DNA from 3 places in the Succinivibrio sp. genome. Region 1 is predicted to be linked to each of the others. Evidence: predicted binding sites of a transcription regulator. Region 1 holds the regulator's gene; each other region holds the start of a gene.
What was found. The regulator sigma-54, encoded in region 1, starts transcription at its own class of promoters, with help from an activator protein. The targets are predictions, from matches to a motif close to TGGCACNGTTTTNGCTT.
Positions count from the first base shown of each region.

Region 1 (8,719 bases):
TCTAGGCAACCTATAGCCACGTTATTTATATTTTTAAAAGATTCTTCCCAGTTTTCGGCATATTTATCGCCGTTAACATAATCCCAATATTTCTGATATGTGTAATGATTTTTTAGGATCATGTTTATGCACTTTGAAAACTTGTTCCAGACAATGTTATTAAGTGATTTTTCTGTATCCAGATAGCAGATATCTCTTATGAAAGTTTTAAATCTTTCCTTGTCACCTTCTTTTAACGATCCACAAAGATCTCTACCGTAGATAGCATTGAAAGATATCCATAAACTGATAAAAGTAAAATCAAGATTGTCTTCTGACTCTGTATAAAAAATACGTGCTTTTTTCAACCAGCTCAATGAGCGGTGAAGTCTAATTCTAAACTGTTCATCAAAAGAATTCTTATTTACAATATAGTAGTTTATTGCATTGGATATCATACTGTTACCTGATAGCTCCCTTTATGTTCTTTTTAATAAGACTTCTATGTCTTATTTTTACGCTGACACCACGTTTTATAAATCTATCTGCTAGACTTTGGGCAATATAAACAGATCTGTGAAAACCGCCGGTACAGCCGATTGCTACAGTTAGATAACTTCTATCAGAACTTTCTATTGGTTTTAATATTCCATAGATAAGATCATCAATCTTGTCTATATATGCACCTACTTCCGGATAATTGGAGAAATAATCCTTTATTGGCTTTTCAAGTCCACAGTATTCTCTTATAGAAGGTTCCCAATAAGGGTTTGGAAGAAATCTTGCATCAAAAACAAAATCAGCATCCTTGGTAATACCATCTTTGAATCCAAAAGATTCAAAAATAACAGCAACTTCCTTAAAAGGTTTACCTTTTATAGTTGTAATTACCTGTGTACAAAGCTCATGAATTGACATATTTGTTGAGTCAATTCTTAAGTCTGCAACAGAAGATATATTTTTTAAAAGTTCTGTCTCTTTATCAATGGCTTCTTTTAAGGAAAGATTATGAAGGGATAAAGATAATGGATGAAGTCTTCTTGTCTCTGAATATCTTTTTATAAGAACCTGATCATCTGCATCAATAAAGATAACAGTACTATTTACAAAGGGATCATGAATGGTCTTATTATATATATCGTTAAGTTCAGAATAATCTTCTGTTAAAGGAATGTTTCTTATATCAATAGAAACGGCAATTTTAGGATATGTCTTCTTAGCCATTTCAATCAGATCTTTTAAGAAAGCAAGTGGAAGATTATCAATACAGTAGAAACCTAAATCTTCTAAGGCATGTAAAGCAACAGTTTTACCAGAGCCCGATCTACCAGAAATTACAACTAGTTCTACTTTGTTTTCCATATCATTACCTAGTTTTCATTGATCATTGTTGTGTCAACTATTATGTGTTGACTGCTATCGAGCAATATGTCTATCTGATTTAATATTATTTCTATCTTTTTAATTTCATTTTTAGCTAATCTCAAAGAGTTTAGCAGATCATTATTTGATAGTACTTTTGTTATATTCTGTAAAAGAGTTTCTGATTTTTCAACATTGTCTTTTTTATTAAAAAACATACTAAAAGCAATGTCTATAAGCTGCTCATCGGCATCAATTGAATTAAAGGTGATAGGTTTATTGAGAATACATAGAATTGCAAAGGAAGGTGTTTTTCCTTCGAATACAGTATGAGGAATAGATATGCCTGGATAAAAGACAGTTGAACCTAAAGTTTCTCTCTTATTCAGTGCATCAACTATATCATCAGCGTCTGTATTAATTATAGAAGCTGCGCACTGTGCGATTTCTTCAAAAAGTCTTTTCTTGCTGAAACAGAATAAAGGTGCAAGTATTTTGGTTTCAGGAAGTATTATCAATTTATCACCTACAAACTAAAAGGCCCTGCTAATACAGGGCCAGATAACTCGAAGCAGAAAATATAATTATGACTTGAGCTTGTCCTTATATTTTACTAGCTGAGCATCAACCTTATCGATTAATCCGTCAATAGCTGGATACATACTCTCGGCAGTGTGTTCAGCGTGTAAATTTCCGCCAGCAACAGCTAAATCAGCTTTCGCAATATGGTCGAGCTTTTCTACTGTCAGTGTAATAGAGATTGAGGTAATAATATCACCTTTACGCTCTAGACGCTTGAACTTGTCATTAACATAATCTTTTAATGACTGAGTTACTGTTGTACCAACACCGTGAATTTTAATATCCATATTTACTTCCTTAACCTGATCTTAGTGCCAGGTGATTGATTGTTGTTATTTTTATGTAACCTACACTTTAATAATAGTAATAAAATCAAAAAATAAAAGTATTTAAGTAACATTTTTTGAAATATTTACTTTATATGAATTAAAGCGAGATTATGTTCAACCTTTTAATAAAGAAGTAAAAAAAATCTTGCATTATCAAAAATTTATAGATACGAGCATCAATTTATTCTGATAAATGGCTTATATTAGCTGTTTTCTCATAGATGATGCAGGAATACCTATAGCTTCTCTGTATTTTGCTACTGTTCTTCTAGCTACATTCATACCACATTCATTTAGTAAATCAGAAATTTTATTATCTGATAGAGGTTTTTTAGGATCTTCACCTGAAACTAATTCTTTTATCTTAGCTTTAATTGCTGTTGAAGATGCTTCAGATCCGTCTTCTGAACCTACAGATGAGGAGAAGAAGTATTTAAGCTCATAAGTTCCTTGAGGTGTGTAAATGAATTTTTGAGTAGTAATACGAGAAATAGTAGATTCATGCATGCTGATTTCTGTTGCAACATCATTGAGAACCATAGGCTGCATAGCACATGCACCTTTTTCCATAAATTCTTTTTGATGTTCAACAATGCATCTTGATACCTTCAGTAAGGTTTCATTTCTTTTTTCGATGCTTTGAATAAACCAGTTTGCTTCCTGCATGTAATCCTTAAAGAATTGTTTTTCTTCCTTTGTTGTAGCATGGTTTGCATAATTTCTGTAATCTTCGTTTATGCGAACCTTTGTATTTGCACTTGGATTTAATTCAGCTGTATAGCTTCCATCGCTTCTTTTTACGACAATAACATCAGGAATAATGAAATCTGTTTTTTTAGAAGGAGAAAAATTGCCTGGTCTTGGATTCAGAGAACAAATAAGAGCCAGAACCTTTTTTAGTGCTTCTTCTTTGAGAGATAACTTTTGGCAGATGCCTCTGTAATCCTTGTTTGCAAGAAGGTTTATATACAGTTTAATAAGTTTGCTTGCTGTATCTTTGTATGGTGTATCTGAAGGTAATTCATTTAACTGAATTAAAAGACATTCTTGAACATTTCTTGATCCAACACCTATAGGATCATAATGCTGAACAATTTTTAAAACAGTTGTAACATCTTCTAGTTCAATATTGATTAAAGTGTCTTTTAGCGATTCATAGATACTTTCTACTGATTCTGATAAATAACCTGAATCGTCAATGGCATCGATAATTGAATGAGCAATCAGTTTGTCATTTCCATCTAAAGGGGACAACTCAAGCTGCATCATAAGATGATCTTGAAGAGTTTCTGCTGTTTCTCCTTCATAAACACTGTCATTATCAATGGCCAGTCCTTTTGAACCACGTGGTGCAGCAGAGTAGTTATCATCAATTCTACTTAATTCTTGGGGACTGTTTAAGTTAGGATCCTGAACTGTATTATCTTTGTTTTCAGACTGAATGGTTCCGTTTTCATCTATGGTGCCAGAACTATCAAGACCATCTATTTCCTGACTTTTAATAGATGCATCATTATCGAAAGGATCATATTCACCATTTTCTGAATTCTCTTTTGCAATCATATCCTCATATGATTCTTCCATAGATGAATGATAATCATCATCTATTTCGAGCATTGGATTAAGATCAACAGTCTGGCGGATTTGTTGTTGTAATTCTATGGATGATAGTTGTAAAAGCTTAATCGCCTGCTGCATCTGAGGCGTAAGCATCTGACTTTGTGTCTGAGTGGCACGAGTTTTTAAGTTTAAATTAAGACCAACCATATAATTTACCCATAACTAAATTACATAGAGAAATCCTTTCCTAGATATACATCCTTTACTTTATCATTATTCAGTACTTCTTGTGGTGATCCTTTTGCAATTATCTGACCAGCATTAACAATATATGATTTTTCGCAAACATCCAATGTTTCACGAACATTGTGGTCAGTAATCAGAATTCCAAGACCTCTTTCTTTTAGATGCATAATAATCTGTTTGATGTCACCAACAGAAATAGGATCAACACCAGCAAAAGGTTCATCGAGAAGAATAAATTTTGGTCGTGCAGCAAGTGCTCTTGCAATTTCAACACGACGTCTTTCACCACCTGATAGAGCCATACCTACGCTGTCACGAAGTCTAGTAATGTTGAATTCTTCTAGCAGCATATCAACATTTTCTTTCTTTTCTGCTTTAGTAAGATTTGGTAATAACTCAACCACGCCCATCAGGTTTTCGAAAACAGTAAGTTTTCTGAAAATTGAGTTTTCCTGAGGTAAGTAACCAACACCAGCTTTAGCTCTAGCATGCATTGGAAGAGCAGTAATATCTTTATCATCAAGATAAACATTTCCACCATCAGAACTTACAATACCAACTATCATATAGAATGATGTTGTTTTACCAGCACCGTTTGGACCAAGTAAACCAACAATAGTTCCACTGTTTACGCTTATAGAAACGTCAGATACTACAGTACGTTTTTTATAGGTTTTCTGCAGGTGTAATGCTTTTAATTCACTCATATTTAATATCTAACTTAATCTTCTTTTTTATTTTTTAATTCGTTTGGAACAAATGTACTCTGAACTCTTCCGTTCTGGGCATTTCCGTTTGTAGCTTTTAATTGTTTTGTAACAGTGTTATAAACAATTTTTTCTCCATTTACATGAGAGTTTTCCTGAAATATGGTTGCTTTGCCAATCAGAATTATCTGATTTTCTGCAGGTATATATCTCATGATGGAAGAGCGCGAATTGATAACTTTACCATTATCCTGAGTTTGCTTATAAGTTGTTGGTTTTCCATAAGCAATAATCTCTTTTAATTCGCCATTTTTATTTCTTGTAATCTCAGCTCTTTGTGCGTGTATCTCAATAGAACCCTGTGTTGCAACAACTTCTCCAACAAATATTGCTTTATTGTTATTAAAGTCAGCTAGCTGCTCATTAGAAACTATATTTAATGGCTGTGAAGTATCATCCTTAAGAGCAAAAGCACTAGTCGAAAATAGGGATAAGCATAAAATGGCTACTTTAATACTATTTCTTCTTAGGGTAGTAAATTGCATTTGGTTTTCCCTTGTATTCTAATACATTACTGGTCAGGTCAAAACTGAAGTCTGTTCCTTCAGTAGAGAATGCCTGTCCAAAAATAGAAACTGTATCTGATGATGTAATCTTGTTTGTGTGAAAATCGTATTTCAGACTGAATGCTGTTGCCTTCTGAATAGGTGCATTTTCAAAACCTGGTGTTAGGACAACATCTTCACTGATTGTTGCATACTCATTTAATAGCATTGATCCTCTTTGACCTTTCAGATGCCATACATCCATACCTTTGTCTGTATATGTATAGCTTGTTATAAGAGGATTTTCAAAAAAGTACAAACTTCTATCATTGAAATATGTAAGTTTTGTACTAGTTAATGATTTTTCAACTTTTCCACTTTTTCCATAAGTGCTTATTGTTGAATCATAAGCAATAAAAGTCGGTAATCCTTCAGGAATTACAATCTTTGTTTTAAAGAATGTATTTGTGTACAGATATAGTAATCCACAGACAATACTGAGAACAAAAGCGATAAGAATCGATCTTTTAGTAACGTTCATCTGCATATCCACCATCAAAATTCATGATACCCTTAGACATTAAAATAAGATCGCAAAGTTCACGAACTGCACCACATCCACCTTTTAGGGTAGTAATATAATCTGATTTAGATTTTATGAAAGGATGAGCATCATTTGGACATACAACGACGCCCGCTACTCTGAACATAGGCATATCGTTAAGGTCATCGCCAATAGCAACAACCTCATCAAAACCAATGTTTAATGATTTGCAAAGTTCTGTAAGAGCCTCTTTTTTATCACTCTGTCCCTGCATTACATGTTCAACTTTCAAATCTTTCATTCTTCTTTGAACTAAAGGAGCCTGTCTGCCTGTGATTACAGCTGTGTGAATTCCTTCCTTGAACAGAGCAACAATACCGAATCCATCTTTAACATTGAATTTTTTTAATTCAATAGATTCGTTATCGTAATAAATACCGCCATCAGTTATTGTTCCATCAACATCAAATACCAATAGTTTTACTATAGATAATCGTGATAGCAGATTTGGATCTATTTTGCCGTAGCAAGTATTAATCTTTTCCATATGACCCCATTGAGTAGTTATCATCCATTATAGCAAGTAATGTGCCATTTACTAAGAAAAGTTAGTTTATTATTGAACTGATTGCAAAAAAAATATGAATAGTAATAAATACAAGATTGTACCTATATTTAAAAAAAGGTGTTCTAGTTATAATATGGTAATCAAAACTGTATTTGGATAGTTAAAATGAATTTTGAAAGTTTAATTGAAGTAAAGGATGTATCTTTTTCTTATTTGAACAAACAGATATACAAGAATTTAAGCTTGTCTATTCCTAAAGGAAAGATTACTGCAATTCTAGGTCCTTCAGGTACTGGAAAAACCACCATTCTTCGACTTATAGGAGCTCAGCTTGTGCCTGATAAGGGTGAAATTCTATTTGACGGTATAAATGTGCATTCTCTTAGAAGAAAGCAGTTATACAAATTAAGAGAAAGAATGAGTATGCTTTTCCAAAGCGGAGCTCTTTTTGCAGATATGACAGTTTTTGAAAATGTTGCCTTTCCATTAAGGGAACATACAAAACTTTCAGAGGATCTCTTAGCAGATGTTGTTTTAATGAATCTTGAAGCTGTTGGTATGAGACATGCTGCAAATCTATATCCATCAGAGCTGTCAGGTGGTATGGCTAGAAGAGCTGCACTAGCAAGATCTATTGCTCTTGATCCTGACCTTGTTATGTATGATGAACCATTTGTTGGTCAAGATCCTATTACCAAGGGTGTATTAGTAAAGTTAATTTCTGATATAAACAAATCTCTAGGTAAGACTTCGATTGTGGTTACACATGATGTAAAAGAAATACTAGAAATAGCTCATTATGTGTATATTCTTGCAGAAGGCAGTGTACTAGGTCAGGGAACCCCAGAGGAAATACTAAATAGTACAGATCCTCGTGTAAATCAGTTTATTCGCGGTGATTTTGATGGACCATATGCTTATAAACTTAAGGGTGAAGATAATTATATTGAGGAGCTTTAATTGATAGAATTTGTAGGTTCTTTTGGAAGATATTTCTTAAAGAAATTATCTTCACTTGGAAGATCAACACTTATGTTTTTTCATACAGTGTTTGTTTTCCCAAGTATAAAAAAGACATTTCCTTTATTGGTAATGCAGATTTATTTTGTGGGTGTACAGTCCATAATTATCATTATTGTATCTGGCCTGTTTATAGGAATGGTTTTAGGTCTGCAAGGATTTAATATTCTTAAAGATTTTATGGCCACAGGATCACTTGGAAGTCTTGTTTCTTTATCTATAATCAGAGAATTAGGTCCTGTTGTTACAGCACTATTATTTGCAGGTAGAGCAGGTTCAGCCTTAACTGCAGAAATTGGTCAGTTAAAAGCATCTGAACAGCTGAATGCTATGGAGATGATGGCTGTTGATCCACTTCATAGAATTGTAGCTCCTAGATTTTGGGCTGGAATGATTTCCCTTCCAATCCTGTCCATTCTGTTCTGTCTTGTCGGTATATATGGAGGCAAGCTTGTAGGAGTAGATTGGTTAGGACTTGATGAAGGAATCTATTTTAGTTCAATGCAGTCTAGTGTTGAATTAGGAGCAGATCTTGTACCGATGTTAATAAAGTCAGTATCTTTTGGTTTTGTCTGCACTTGGATAGCATTGTTTAACGGTTATGATTGTAAACCTACCTCAGAGGGTATCAGCAGAGCCACAACAGCAACTGTGGTTCAATCATCATTAGGAATTCTAGGAATGGACTTTGTCCTTACAGCTTTAATGTTTTAGGAAGTAGAAAATGAAATACGCAAAAGCAGAAATTTTTGTTGGATTATTTATGTTGCTAGGCATTATTGCTGCAACAGTTCTAGCTTTAAAGGTAGCAGGTTTAGTATTGGACACCGATACAAAAAATTATAGAGTATATGCAAAATTTGAGAATATCGGTTCTTTACGCGTAAGAGCTCCTGTTAGGATTGGTGGTGTGCTCATTGGTAGAGTAACAGCTATTAGTCTTGATAAGGAAACTCTATCCCCTGTTGTTGAAATAGGCATCGAAAACAGATATTCAACAATTTCCTCTGAATCAAAGGCATCAATTCAGACTGCAGGTATTATTGGAGAACAGTATATTTCAATTACACCTGGTTTTTATGACGAGGAAATGGGAACTACCTATCTAAAAGATGGAGACTATATTAAGGACACTGGTTCTGCTTTAGTTCTAGAAGAGCTAATTTCAAAATTTGTCTTTAATTCAGAGCAGGACAAGAAAAAAGAAGCTGAAAAAGAAGCAGAAATAAACTAATTAAGAGGAAAAGCAAATTATGAAATCTTTAATAAAGTTATTC
Region 1 is NZ_JBGVMC010000066.1:456-9,174, forward strand. Features, by position in the region: gene ACJML3_RS01710 (hypothetical protein) at 1-437, opposite strand, end outside; gene rapZ (RNase adapter RapZ) at 442-1,341, opposite strand; gene ACJML3_RS01720 (PTS sugar transporter subunit IIA) at 1,350-1,859, opposite strand; gene hpf (ribosome hibernation-promoting factor, HPF/YfiA family) at 1,926-2,210, opposite strand; gene ACJML3_RS01730 (RNA polymerase factor sigma-54) at 2,451-4,019, opposite strand; gene lptB (LPS export ABC transporter ATP-binding protein) at 4,040-4,765, opposite strand; gene lptA (lipopolysaccharide transport periplasmic protein LptA) at 4,780-5,310, opposite strand; gene lptC (LPS export ABC transporter periplasmic protein LptC) at 5,282-5,851, opposite strand; gene kdsC (3-deoxy-manno-octulosonate-8-phosphatase KdsC) at 5,838-6,401, opposite strand; gene ACJML3_RS01755 (ABC transporter ATP-binding protein) at 6,588-7,382, shown strand; gene mlaE (lipid asymmetry maintenance ABC transporter permease subunit MlaE) at 7,383-8,156, shown strand; gene mlaD (outer membrane lipid asymmetry maintenance protein MlaD) at 8,167-8,676, shown strand; gene ACJML3_RS01770 (phospholipid-binding protein MlaC) at 8,696-8,719, shown strand, end outside.

Region 2 (8,719 bases), on a different contig from region 1:
AAGACAAGCAATACCAGTCATAGCCAGGATAAAGCCTAAAATAAAATTCTTTGAAAGAGTCTTTCCTTTATTGAATACTTTGTCAAAAATTGCAACAAATAAAGGAGCTGTAGAAACAATAAGACAGACATTTGAGGCGTTTGAGTATATTAAGGCATTATTCTCAAATACAAAGTATATGGTTACTCCAAAAAAGCCTGCTAATGCTGAATAAAGCTCTACTTTAAATGATATGAATTTAAGTGCAAACGGAGATAGAATCAGAAGACATAATGTTGCTAAAACAAATCTGTCAAAAAGGATCTCAACTGGAGTGAAATCTTTTAATAAAACTTTGCAACTAACAAAAGTAAGGCCCCAGAACAAAATTACAATAACTGCAAAACTGTGTCCTAAAAACTGATTGCGATTCATACTGCCTCCGAAAATAGCAGTATGTAACTTTTTATTCGGCAAATCAAGAAAAATATCTTTATAAAATAAATAGTTATAATTCCTAATAAGAAAAAAAATACTGGCCATTGCTGACCAGTATAACGCATTATAAAAATGCAAATGAAAGCAATTCTGTTACTTTTTTCTTCTACTTCTTACTTTTGTAGCTGTAATCTGGCTATCATTTTGAGATATTTCCTCATTTAGATTATTCACACTAGTCTTTTTAAGTACATTCTTTTCGTGACCGAAAATATCATTACACAGTCTCATAACATATTCACATTCAACAGCAGGAAGCCTTAGGGCGTAACACATTTTTATTATCCTGTGGATGCTCATCTGTGTTTTCAAACTTGCAATACTTGCGATTTTCAAAAGATTTCTTGAAGAAAATGGGGCTGAAATCTGACGAACGCCATTATCAAACCCCTGTTTTACCACCTTTCTGATTTCATTTGAAAATGCTATCAGTTTTGTACAGATGTCATCTGACAGATCAGGGAATGCATTCTTTAAAAGAGCTCTTTCTACACTTTCTTTTGGATAATCCATTTCAATGAATCTCCAGCGATCTAAGAAAGCCTGGTTCATCTGACGGGTTCCATTATAAAATCCAGTCATATCTCCAAAACCTTTTGTATTGGCTGTTGCAATGACTCTGAACTGTGGGTGCGGATGAATAATTTCACCTCCGTTTGCAAGTACAGTCAAACTCTTTCCATCAAGAACGTCATTAAGTACAGACAAATCACCTGCACTCATAAGATCTATCTCATTTAAAATAAGAATTTCACCGTTTATCATCGCTCTGCTCAGCGGTCCATATTCAAATACAAGCTCGCCGTTTCTTAATGTGCTATGACCTATCAGATCTAATGATTCACATTTGTTTGATAAGGTGATCTGCTCAACACCCCAATTAAGTCTTGCGGCAATCTGCAAAATCATTGTTGTTTTTCCGCAGCCAGAAGGTCCTGATATATAAAGACAGTCCTTGTACGGATGAAACAGATATAAAAGAACATCATTTAAAAGATTGAGTTCAAAAACATATGTCGGATCAATTCTTGGAATATGATCTGTTATACGACAAGGCTCAATCTGAACATCCTGTTCAATCACTTTTTCATTGTTGAAAACATTAGCTAAATTCAAGTTCATTATTTTTTCCATAGGTTATTGTTGTATTTGTGTAGAAATTTTTGATGCAACAATGCTGTTTGAATAAAATTCCTCTCCAAGAGAGTCTTTATATCTGGTCGTCCTTATAAAACCTTTTACAAAAACTCTACTTTGAGATTTCTGATATTCAGACAATTTTTGTATCTGTTCTCTACTGTTTTTCGTAAAAAACTTAACTCTATAAACATCAAAACAGCTACAGCCATCTTTTTCAAAGCAGGCGCTTAAAAGGATATAGATATACCTTTTTGCCTCATGTTTATATTCTGGATATACGATACCTTTTACAGTACCGCTTAAGGTAACCTCATTTATGTCCATTAGGCCTCCATTTTGATGGCCTAATTGTATATGAGGATTTTTTTTAGGAGGGCAGCAAGTGGCGCTTTGCGCCACTTTTAAAAATTACTTTATGATTTATATGAAAAAATTATTTTTTAAGCAGAGATTGACAATCTTGATGGACCTTTTGCACTAGCAGAACCCTTTGCGTTGTAGGTCATATTTCTGGTGGTTGCATCTCTAGCCTCCATAAGAACAGCCTTGAGCTTATTAGAAGCTTGCATATTCATTACAATCAGTCTTCCGTTTACTTCATTTCTGAACTTGCACTTTTTAAGCTTATCCTTGATTATAAGGACATTTGCTGCAAATTCAGTTTTTAATTTATCAACATCTGGATGAAGCTTGATTTTCTGATCGTTTGACTGAAGCTTGAGCATAAGATCTGATTTTGCTGATGATAATTCAGAAAGTTTAGTAACCATTCTGTCGCGAAGTGCTTCATATTCTGACTGAATTACACGAGTCAGCTTGTCTAAAATAGTCTCCTGCAGATCAAGATAATACTTTAGAGGCTCAACACCGTTATTTTTTGTAACATTAACCTTATTAAATACAAATTTTTTTAACTCAGCCATAATATATCTCCTTACAGTGCGCCTCTAATGTCATACAGATCATAGATAATCTTAGTATCAAGTTCTAATTCTGTTGCATATGTATCTCCGATTGGATACTGTCTTAGAACTCTTGCACCATGTACATATCCATCAATTGTTGCCTTAAGGTTACTGTTCTGCTCTACAGTATTTGAATTTACACTACTGTTTGACTGAAGGTAGATGCCATTAACCTGCTCTGCTAACTCTCTGTAAGCTTCAAGCTTGGAGGCTCTCATTGCCTTAATCTGTTTTAATTCTTTTGTTGCTCCTGGCTGTCTGGAAATTGACGCATAGCCAGTTGCTCTTAAAACAGGGAATTCAGATGGACGTGACACACCATCATTGTTTATTACAATGTTACTGTGATTGCCTAAAAAACTTGTTGAAGAACAAGATGTTAGACATATTGCCATAATACTTATAATAATCAGATTAAGGCTTTTCATAATCTCTCCTAGTCATTCGTACGAGAATACTGACTTTTATCATGCACATCTCGTACCAGCTTTCCAGAATATTTATAAGTTTCTGCAGGATAAATTACAGGAGAATCTCCATTATTTGCGATGCCTAAGAAGGAATGTTCCTTGTTATACATATAGTGCTGATAGTTGCCTGCTGATGTTGCAGGAACCTCTGCACCCTTTGGATAGTATTTAGAATTGAATTCCTTTAAATCAACGCTGTAATAATTATCCTTGAAATCTTTTTCCTTTTGTTTTTCTATTTGCTCTAAAGTTCTTTTATCTACAGTGTAGTTTGCAGATGAAACAACTGTTCTTTTTGTAACTCTATCTACAATTACACTTTTCTTGCCATTAGGAACTACAAGTGAGCCTGGTTCATAAAGATAGGAGTTAACGCCATAAAGCTGACAGTCCTTCTTTGCAGTTCTGTAACAGTATGGTAATTTCTCATATGGAATAAAGCCTGTGGTTGAACCAACTACAGTCTGAGTCTGCATATTTATGATTCTGCCAAGTAGCACAATACCCTTGTCATTTCTTGTCAGAGTACCTGCAAGAATATGCTTAACCATTGCCTTTTTAGCAACCTTCTTCCAGTCTCTTGAGAATACAAGTTCACCATCTTTGGTAATGGTAATGGCACCTGTCAGTTTATACTCAAAGACACCAATTCCTCTTCTGTCAAGTTCATGGACAAACATCTCTGCCACAGATTTTCCAAGATAACCTGAATTCTCATATGTATCAGTATCCACAAATGAGGTGATTGCTACCTTAGGAATAGAATAGGTAGGTGCAGGAGCATTAGGATCGTCACTGTAAACAAGATCTTTTCTAAGATCATTGATTAAAGTTGTATGCAGTGTATCTGCCATTGACGATACAATTTTACTTATTTCCATACCCTGCTGATTGTAGACATTTGAAGCTGTATTCTGAACATGTACAGAATTATCAGCTTTGCCACTTGGGGCAGGATTTGCCGTACAGCCAACTAACAGCGCAGTTGCTGTTATGGCTAACATATTTACAATTTTTCTCTCCATCCTGACCTTCTTTTGTCTGTATAATCAAATAAATCGGTTATTTCTGCTTAAAAGTTATTTTTTTAACTTTTTTCGCAATCTTGGTTCAAATTATGCAAGAGTTGTGCCAATGACAAAATACCAACACACAGGTGACATCATGAAAAAAATGAATTTTATCAAATTCGCACTGCCTTTGATTTTAGCCTTTTTATCAGTTCAGGCAAATGCTAAATGGTATTCTGCAACAGGTGAAGGTGAAGACAGAAATGCAGCTGTAAATGATGCAATACGAAATATAATCCTGCAATCTGGTGCAAGTGTTCATATTGAAGAGTCTTTTAAGAACGGTGTGATGCAAAAAGACAATTTCTCCATAAAGAGCACATCTCCAATTAAAAGACTTGTGGTGTTAAGTGAACAGACATCTTTTCACAGAGTTACTGTAAATATTAAAGCATTTATTAATGAGAACCAGGTTATCAAAGGATGCTCTGTTGCAAATATTAAAAAGACAATGATACCTGTAGCATTCAAATATTCAGATCCTCAGGCTTATCAGGGAAGTATAGGAATTGAAGGAATTGAAAATATCATAACAAAGCAGTTTTATGAAAACCTAAGAATGATTAAAACTGTTAATGTAAAAACTCCTCTTAACATAAATCTTCCTAAGAATTATTCAAAAGAAGTTGATAATTCATTCATATTTAAGAATCTGACAAATATTGCAAACCGTGAAAATGCTCAGTATGTTCTTATTGGAACTATAAATTCTGTTTCCGTATCAAAGGTTGGAAACAATATCATCACAAATCTTTTATTCAGCGATACTAGATCACTGAATTTTGACATTGATATTTATGATGGCATCAATGATGAGATTGTATTCCATCAGAATTATCAGATGGAAGCTGACTGGCCATATACTCAGTCAGACTATATTGATATAAAGGGAAACAACTTCAAGAGCACAGCCTATGGTCAGAGAATGTACGGCCTTTTAAAGGACGCAGCAAAGGATATCGGTTATGAAATACAGTGTGCTCCTGTCAGTGCCAAGGTAATTGATATAGATGGCGATGATATTATCATCAACATCGGTAAAAATAACGGCATTACAAAGAATACTGAATTTACTGTTGTTCAAAGAACATCTGTTCAGACTACAACAGGAAAAGAATATGAAAGCTATGAAGATGCAGCAGGAACATATAAAGCAGTATCAATTTATCCTAATGCATCAAAGTTAAAGCCAACTGATCTTCAGAACAATGTTCTAAATATAAACATCAATGATGTTGTTACTGTTCAGTAGTTTTTGTGTTGTATCAAAATATTTTACTGTTATAATGTGTGCCGTGCGGCCCCATAGTTAAATGGATATAATAAGCCCCTCCTAAGGGCTAGTTGCAGGTTCGATTCCTACTGGGGCTGCCATTTTTAGATCATAAGATCACTCTTTATCTGCATTGTCACTAGCTTGATCTTTTCAATAATCGATGGCAATGCATCTTTTGAGAATTTTCTTGTAGTTCCTATCGTTGAAATTGCGCCTATTAGATGATTGTCAAAATCAAGAATTGGAGCACTGACACTTCTAATATCAAGATTCTCTTCACCATTATCAAAGGCATAACCTCTGTTGTGAATAACAGCAAGCTCCTTTCTTAATGCCTCTGGAGTTGCAATAGAATTTGCTGTAGCTCTTGAATAATCAAGTGAGTTTATAATCTGTTCACGTCTTGAACTTGATGAATAGGCAAGAAGGCATTTTCCAAGTGCAGAATGAAGTAATGAAACCTCAGAGCCTACTCTTGAATTTATTCTAACAGATGAATTTGGTGATGAAATATTCAAAGAACAGTAAGCTTTATCATCATCCATAATTCCAAAATTCACAGCTATACAGTCAATAGATGATATGAGTCTGTCAAGATAGGGAGAAATAAGCTCGTTTAAATCTAATGATGCTGAAGCTGAGTTTCCAAGAGAAACGAGTTTCATCCAAAGCTGGATTGATTTATCTGAATTCTGCCTGATAAGTCTCAATTTAATCATATCATCAACTAATACATATACTGAGCTTCTTGGCAAATCTGTATAGGAAATAAGCTCTGATATAGTACAGCGACGGTGTTTTTGGAGTGTTTCAAGAATAATCAGTGCTTTTTGAAGGGCAGGAACTCTCATTTTTCAGCTTCTATATATCTATTTAATATAAACTATCTGTCTACTATTTTAGACAGATAGTTAAAAAATTCAATTAAATGAAAACAGATTATGAAGGAATTATCATGCCAAGTTCGCGCATCTTGGCAATCTTGTATCTTAAGGTTCTTGGGGAAATTCCAAGTCTTTGAGCAACATCGGTTCTTGAGCCTCTGCATTCAATTAAGGCATCAAGGATAATCTGATATTCTTGCTGTTTGAGTTCACCACCAAGATCAGATGGGATCTTCTGGTTTCTAACAGGATCGTCAATGCTTTCACAATCCTTAGAATCGTCATTTTCCAAAAGTGCATTGATAGATGGAGAAACAAATCCATCATCAGATCCTGACTGATATATATCATCAAGAGCGTTCTCATCTAGAATTATGCAACTGTCATCCACAACACCATTTGAAGCTAGAATTAAGGCTCTTTGCATTACATTATCAAGTTCACGGACATTTCCAGGCCATGAATATGAAAGTAGCTTGGCTCTTGCCTTATCATTGATTTTTGGTATTGCAAGTGAGGATTCTTTAGCATGCTTTGATAAAAGATGCTCTGCAATTGGCTCGATATCCAGTGGTCGCTTACACAAAGGAAGCCATCTTAGAGGAAAAACATTAAGTCTATAATATAAATCCTCTCTGAATTTCTTGTCTGCAACAGCCTGCTTTAAATCTCTGTTTGATGTGGCAATAACACGAACATCAAGAGCAATTGTTTTTCTTGAGCCTAGTCTTTCAACTTCCTTTTCCTGTAAAACACGAAGAAGTTTTGCCTGCAACCCAAGATCCATCTCGGTTATTTCATCTAGTAATATAGTACCGCCCTGAGCCTGTTCAAATTTACCAGGACAGGCTTGAACTGCACCAGTAAAAGCACCTTTTTCATATCCGAATAAGGTTGCCTCAAGCATAGAATCTGGAATTGCTGCACAGTTGATTGCTACAAAAGGACCCTGAGCTCTTGGAGAATTGTCATGAACATATCTTGATAAAACTTCCTTACCAGATCCTGAAGGACCTGTAATCATAACTGTCGCATCTGTTGATGCTACCTTTGCAGCCATAGCTAACAGCTCTTTTGTTGCAGGATCTGCAAAAACAGGTTGTCCCTTTATCTGTTTGCTTACTGGAACATATCTTGAAACCTGATTTAATAGAACCTCAGGTGCAAATGGCTTTGCAAGATAATCAATTGCACCTTCTCGCATTGCTCTTACGGCACCATTGATATTTGCATATGCTGTCATTAAAAGTACAGGAAGATTTGCGTACTTTTCATGAATAGTATTGAGTAAGGTATGGCCATCCATTCCTCCCATCTGGATATCAGATATAACCATATCAACTTTCTGTTTAGATAGGATATCTAAAGCCTGTTCACCACCATCGGCCTCAAGGCATACATAACCTGTCAGCATTAGTGTATCGACTATCGCTTCTCTTAACTGGCTGTCATCATCAACGATTAGAATCTGGCTATTACTCATTTGATATCCTAATTATCTTTCTTTCAAGCCACAGATCTATTCTCATCTGCTAATGATACTGTTGGCTCATTTATGCCATCATATTTAGGAATTATCATTGTAAATACAGTTTCATTTTCATCAGATTTAACTTTAATGCTTCCCTGATGTACCTTTGCAACCGCTGCTACAACAGCTAATCCTAAACCTGTACCATTACTCTTTGTTGTATAGAATGGCTCGAAAATCTTTTCACATACATTCTTCGGAATTACAGGGCCGTCATTGCAAACACTTATGATAACATTAGCAACATCAGCCTTAAGTGTTATATTAACGTTTTTTGCACCAGCTTCAATGGCATTTGTCACTAAATTTGTAATTGCTCCGTTTAAAGCTGTCACATTTCCTAAGATCTTCATCGGTCTTGGACCGATATTTGAAGTAAGTTTTGCACCACTTTTCTCAATTACTGATGCTACAGATGATGTTACGCCTTCAACAATATCAACAGCATCAAGACACTTGACTGACTGCTCGCCTGATCTTGCATACATGAGAATATCACTTACCTGAGCTTCTAAAGCCTCTAGTCTTGACATAAGTTTCTTTTGAAATAATGCTCTTGACTGAGCAGGAAGCTTTGAATTTCCTAAATTTGCTGCATACAGAATAGCTGCAGATAAAGGAGTTCTAATCTGATGAGCAAGAGATGCAGCCATCTTACCTAAAGATGAAAGTCTTTCCATATGATTGAGCTTATCGGTAAGTTCTCTTGTTGCAGTCTGATCGGTCATTTCAACTAACTGACCACTTGATAAAGGCTTAGTTGAAACCTGAAGTCTCTTACCGTCCTTTGTAGAAACTTCCTGACCATCATCTTTTTGAGGTCTGAAAACTTCCTGAATAACCTCATACCATTTGCGACCAACTAGTGTACTCTGATTGAGCATACTCAAAGCAGACTGATTTGCA
Region 2 is NZ_JBGVMC010000304.1:390-9,108, reverse strand. Features, by position in the region: gene ACJML3_RS07960 (DMT family transporter) at 1-414, opposite strand, end outside; gene ACJML3_RS07955 (AAA family ATPase) at 571-1,599, opposite strand; gene ACJML3_RS07950 (single-stranded DNA-binding protein) at 1,615-1,941, opposite strand; gene ACJML3_RS07945 (flagella synthesis protein FlgN) at 2,058-2,540, opposite strand; gene ACJML3_RS07940 (LPP20 family lipoprotein) at 2,552-3,010, opposite strand; gene ACJML3_RS07935 (FlgO family outer membrane protein) at 3,019-4,077, opposite strand; gene ACJML3_RS07930 (flagella assembly protein FlgT middle domain-containing protein) at 4,217-5,374, shown strand; tRNA gene ACJML3_RS07925 (tRNA-Arg) at 5,422-5,496, shown strand; gene ACJML3_RS07920 (IclR family transcriptional regulator) at 5,500-6,249, opposite strand; gene ACJML3_RS07915 (sigma-54-dependent transcriptional regulator) at 6,338-7,765, opposite strand; gene ACJML3_RS07910 (sensor histidine kinase) at 7,789-8,719, opposite strand, start outside.
Region 2: the regulator sigma-54 is predicted to act here: its motif matches at 4,170-4,186, upstream of ACJML3_RS07935 (FlgO family outer membrane protein).

Region 3 (4,917 bases), on a different contig from region 1:
AACCTGCACCAACAAGATTTAAAACAGTTTCGCTTGGAGTTGAACCTAAAGTTACAGAGCCTACATTAGCATAGGTCTTGAATGGAAGATTTACAATCTTACCGCCCTGCTCTGCTGTAATTGAGAAGGTATACATACCATTAGGAGCCTTTTCACCAGTTTCCTGATCGATAACACCGTCCCAGTTGAAGTCAAAGTCACCATCTGCAACACCACCGCTAAATGAGGCAACAACTGATCCTGATGCATCTTTAATATCAATCTTGATGTCAGCTGCACCATCACCTGCAGAAACCTTAATACCAGCACTATTACCATTAAAGTATGCATTCTTAGAATCAATCAGAACACTTCTACCAATCAGGCTAGATGCTGATAAAGCTGAACTTGAATTGATTGCTGCAATAGCGTTGTTAACATTATCAGAAATAGAAGTTAAATTTTCTACAACTGACAGCTGTGACATTGTTGTAACCATCTGGTTATTGTCAACTGGTGATGATGGATCCTGATTTGCAAGCTGTGTTGTTAATAACTTTAAAAAGTCTGCCTGATCAAGCTTACTGTTAGCTTTTAAATCTGCCTGGTTTGCCTGTGCAGCCTGTGAAGCAAGGAGTGAGGAAGATTTACCAATCTTACTGTAATCAAAGTCGCTCATTTTCAACTCCTAATATATACCGGCAATACTTGCCATAAACTCTGTGTCTGATACTACTTATTCAAGTTGCATGCCAAGATCAGAAATAATATGATAAATACTTGATTTTTATTGATTAATTAAAGATTAATTGATTTATAACCTTTATATTTTTCATCTGCCATGTGGCAAGCTTTGCCTAGTGGCAAAATGCATCATTAAACAGGCAAGTATCTTTATTATAAACAAATTATATAAAAAAAATGCTGAAGAACTTTCATCCTTCAGCAACCGTGCATTACTTACTAAGTTGTCAGTTTACATATTCTGTGAATTTCCAAGCTGTAGTGTGGCCTGCATCATCTTTTTTGCATTCGCAGCTAACTGTACTGCTGTCTGATAAGAACGATTAGCACTTATCATATCTGCCATTTCCTCTACAGGATTTACATTTGGTCTGTAAATATAACCATTTTCATCAGCTAAAGGATGGCTTGGATTGTATTCTTTGATAGTTGGAGCATCTGATTCTACAACACCTTTTAAGCTTACACCGACACCGTATGGTTCTCCTGTAACAGGATCACATACGCCACCGTAATTCTTTTCTGCAAGTAAAGCTTCATCCATTGCTGCAGAGAATAAAGGCCTTCTTGCCTTATAGGTGGTTTCCACAGATGAACTTACTGATTCAGCATTAGCAAGGTTTGATGCTGTGGCATTCATACGAACAGACTGTGCATTCATTGCAGTTCCTGCAATATCCATGATTCTAAACAAGCCCATTTTCTATGCTCCCACTATACCGATGTTCTTAATGCATTCTTAAGTTTAGCAATTCGACCATTGAGAAAAGTCATAGTTGCCTGGTATTCCATTGTATTGTTAACGTACTTCATTCGCTCGGCATCAACCTCAACAGTATTTCCGTTACCAGTATCAGCCTGATATGGATTTCTGTACTTTAAGGTAAGCTCTGGCTCATCAGTGATGGAGTTTTCATCCATATGCAGTTCACTTGTCTTGACCATCTGTGATGGTTTTGTCATCTGAACCTTTGCAGCCTGTTTGAATGCAATGTCAAAATCTAAATCACGTGCCTTATAACCTGGAGTATCAGCATTAGCAAGATTACCTGCCAATACTTCAGCTCTGTGGTTTCGAATTACCATGGTATGCTGATGCACACCAAAAACCTTATCAAAACCTATAGCCATTTTTTTAATCTCCACTGTCAAAAATGCAACACTATTTACTGTTAATCAGATAGTTGCAACTATCGTGCCATGTGTAGTTTTTAAAATAATTACTATATATTTCAATAAGTAATAATTATAAAATGACAAAATTCTTTACAGATGCTTTTATAAAAAAAACAGTGCCAATAATAAATACTGACACTGCCATAAGGAGGTTAATCAGCTAAGTTATTATAAAAATGCGTACTTTTGTGGTTTGAGACGATAAATGATACCTGGATTACAACGCATCATTTCATATTTATCACTCACGCCAACTAGTGTTTCTGTTGAACCTAAAATCAGATAACCACCAGGGTTCAGACACATTGTTAATTTTCTTAAAATATCAGCCTTTACTTCATTTGAGAAATAAATAAGAACATTTCTACAGAAAATTACATCAAACTTACCCATAAGAGCATAGGAACCTAAAAGATTCATTGGTCTGAACTCAACCATACTCTTTACTCTTGGATCTATCTGCATCATGTTAGGTTTATGACATGGCTTGAAGAACTTAGCTTTTCTCTCTGCAGATAAGCCTCTTGATAGAGCATGTACATCATACTGACCTAATCTGCATGTTGTAAGCATTTCAGGTGATAAGTCTGTACCGATAATCTGAGTCTGTTTAGGATCAACATGAAGCATCTTACCTAACTGCTCTTGCACAATCATTGCTATTGAGTAAGGCTCCTGTCCTGATGAGCAAGCTGCAGACCAGATTCTGACAGGATATTTAGCTCGTTTTGCAAGCTCAGGCAAAATAGTATTCTCAAGAGCTGTATAAGGATATGTATCTCTAAACCATAAGGTTTCATTAGTAGTCATTGCATCAATAACTTCTTCTTGAATCTTATTGTTTGGAGTTTCTTCCATTGCTCTATTGATAAGCTCATCAACTGTCTGAATATTGAATTTAGACAGAAGTGATGACAGTCTACTGTTAACAAGATACTGTTTACCGGCACCAAGAACAATACCTGATTTTTCTTCAATAAAAGTAGCAAAACGACGATACTGAACGTCAGTAACTTCCTGAGAATCCTTGATTAGTGATGTTCTTCCATCAGCATCAGTTCTCATTACAGATGCAGTTTTATTGTTTACTGTTGATAAAGCAGCTTTAGCCTCAGCTAGTTTCTTTGCAATATCGTTATTATCTACAGTCGACTGTGTTGATGAAGCTGCTGTTGTTGCAGTAGATGTATTTGTAGTTGCAGCAGCAGTTGCTGTTCTCGTAAATAAAGATGAAGAAGCTGTTCTTGCAACAGTGCTCTGAGATGTAGCTAAAGAACTTATGCTACTTTGCGCTGTTGTTGCAGTTTTTACAAAAGAACTCTGTGCTGTACTTGCAGTGGTTGTGCTAGTAGCAGGTCTTGCGCTAGTAGCTGCAGGTGCTGTTGATACAGTGCCTGTAGCTGTCCTTGCACCACTCAAACCTGATGTTGTAGTTGTACTTGCTGATACTGCAGATCCACTCAATGGTCTGTTTTGCAACGTACTTGCACTAGCAGCAGATGCAGGTGTTTTTGAAAAAGCAGAAGTACTTGCTGATGCAGTGCTTACAGTAGATCTTGATAATGTTGAAGCTGTAGCTGCTGTTTTAGATGAAAACAGGCTAGATCCTGCTGTTACACCAGTTGATACAGCAGGCTTTGCAACAGCATTTAATGTAGAAGTACTTCTTAATGCTGAAGATGAGCTCTGTGCAGTACCACCTAATGTAGTTCGAGCTCCTAAAGAAGAAGATGTCTGAGAAACAGCAGTTTTCTTCTCCTCGCTCGATGTTGAATTTGGTGATGAAAATCTGTTTTCACTATTATCTGTTAACGCCATAACAACAAAGCCTTAGTAATGTTATTCTTATATTGAGAGATCAGTAATGATCTCTCTTTTTTAGTTATTATGAAAAGGTGTGATAGCTATGATTTTTCTAATGCGCTGCTAGCGTCATTCTTATTCATAATCAGATCAGCACCTGATGATCCGGCATTTGTTAGGATAATACCCTTCTTAACAGCCTTTGCAAGCTCTAAAGGATTGAATTTTGGAATAAAATCATTTGCACCGGCCTTACTTACCATACCAAGGTTGAATACACCTGACAGTGAGGTATGAAGAATAATATAGACTGGTTTTAAAACAGGATCCTGTCTTACGGTTGCACAAAGTGTATAACCGTCCATTTCTGGCATTTCAACATCAGAAATTACACAGGCAAACTGCTGGTTGATAGGGCCGTTTGCAGAAGCTTCTTTTAATATATTCAATGCTTCCTTACCATCATTTGCGGTAACTACCTCAAGATTGAGTTTCTCAAGAGAACTGCATACCTGTCTTAGTGCAACCTTTGAGTCATCAGCAACGAGAACTTTAGGCTTATGCTCTTCAACAAGCTTTGAGAACTGCTCGTCATATATCTCATTGAGATCTTGAGTTTCAAGCTTACTTGGAGAAATTTCTTCAAGGATCTTCTCAACATCGAGGATTTCAACTAACTCACCGTCAATTTCAGTTACAGCGGTCATGTAGTTGCTGTCGCCTGCTCCTTTTGGTGGTGGCATAATCTTATCCCAGTTCATATTCAGAATTCTCTCAACACTTGAAACTAGGAATGCATGAGTAGAACGATTGTATTCAGCAATAATGATAAAGCACTTTTCAATATCTCTTGATGGTCTTCCACCTATTGCATAAGCAAGATCGATTACAGAAATAGTCTGACCACGAATATGTGCCACACCGATAACGAATTTCTGCAGTTTTGGCATAACTGTCAGATGAGGACAAGGAAGAACCTCCCTTACTTTGAATACGTTAATACCATATCGTTGACGTAGACCTGACAGTTTGAAAAGCAAAAGCTCCATACGGTTCTGGCCTACAACCTCAGTCAACTCATTTACAGAATCCATTATACCTATCATATTGTTCACCTTAACGAGTCATTTTTTAATTTTAATGGTGGTCACTAACATAAAGAATAATAAGCAAATATAACTTAACCTAAGAAAAAATAAAGAATTTGCTATCATA
Region 3 is NZ_JBGVMC010000391.1:81-4,997, forward strand. Features, by position in the region: gene ACJML3_RS10440 (flagellar hook assembly protein FlgD) at 1-658, opposite strand, end outside; gene flgC (flagellar basal body rod protein FlgC) at 956-1,423, opposite strand; gene flgB (flagellar basal body rod protein FlgB) at 1,438-1,854, opposite strand; gene ACJML3_RS10455 (CheR family methyltransferase) at 2,068-3,318, opposite strand; gene ACJML3_RS10460 (hypothetical protein) at 3,290-3,637, shown strand; gene ACJML3_RS10465 (chemotaxis protein) at 3,804-4,808, opposite strand.
Region 3: the regulator sigma-54 is predicted to act here: its motif matches at 1,908-1,924, upstream of flgB (flagellar basal body rod protein FlgB).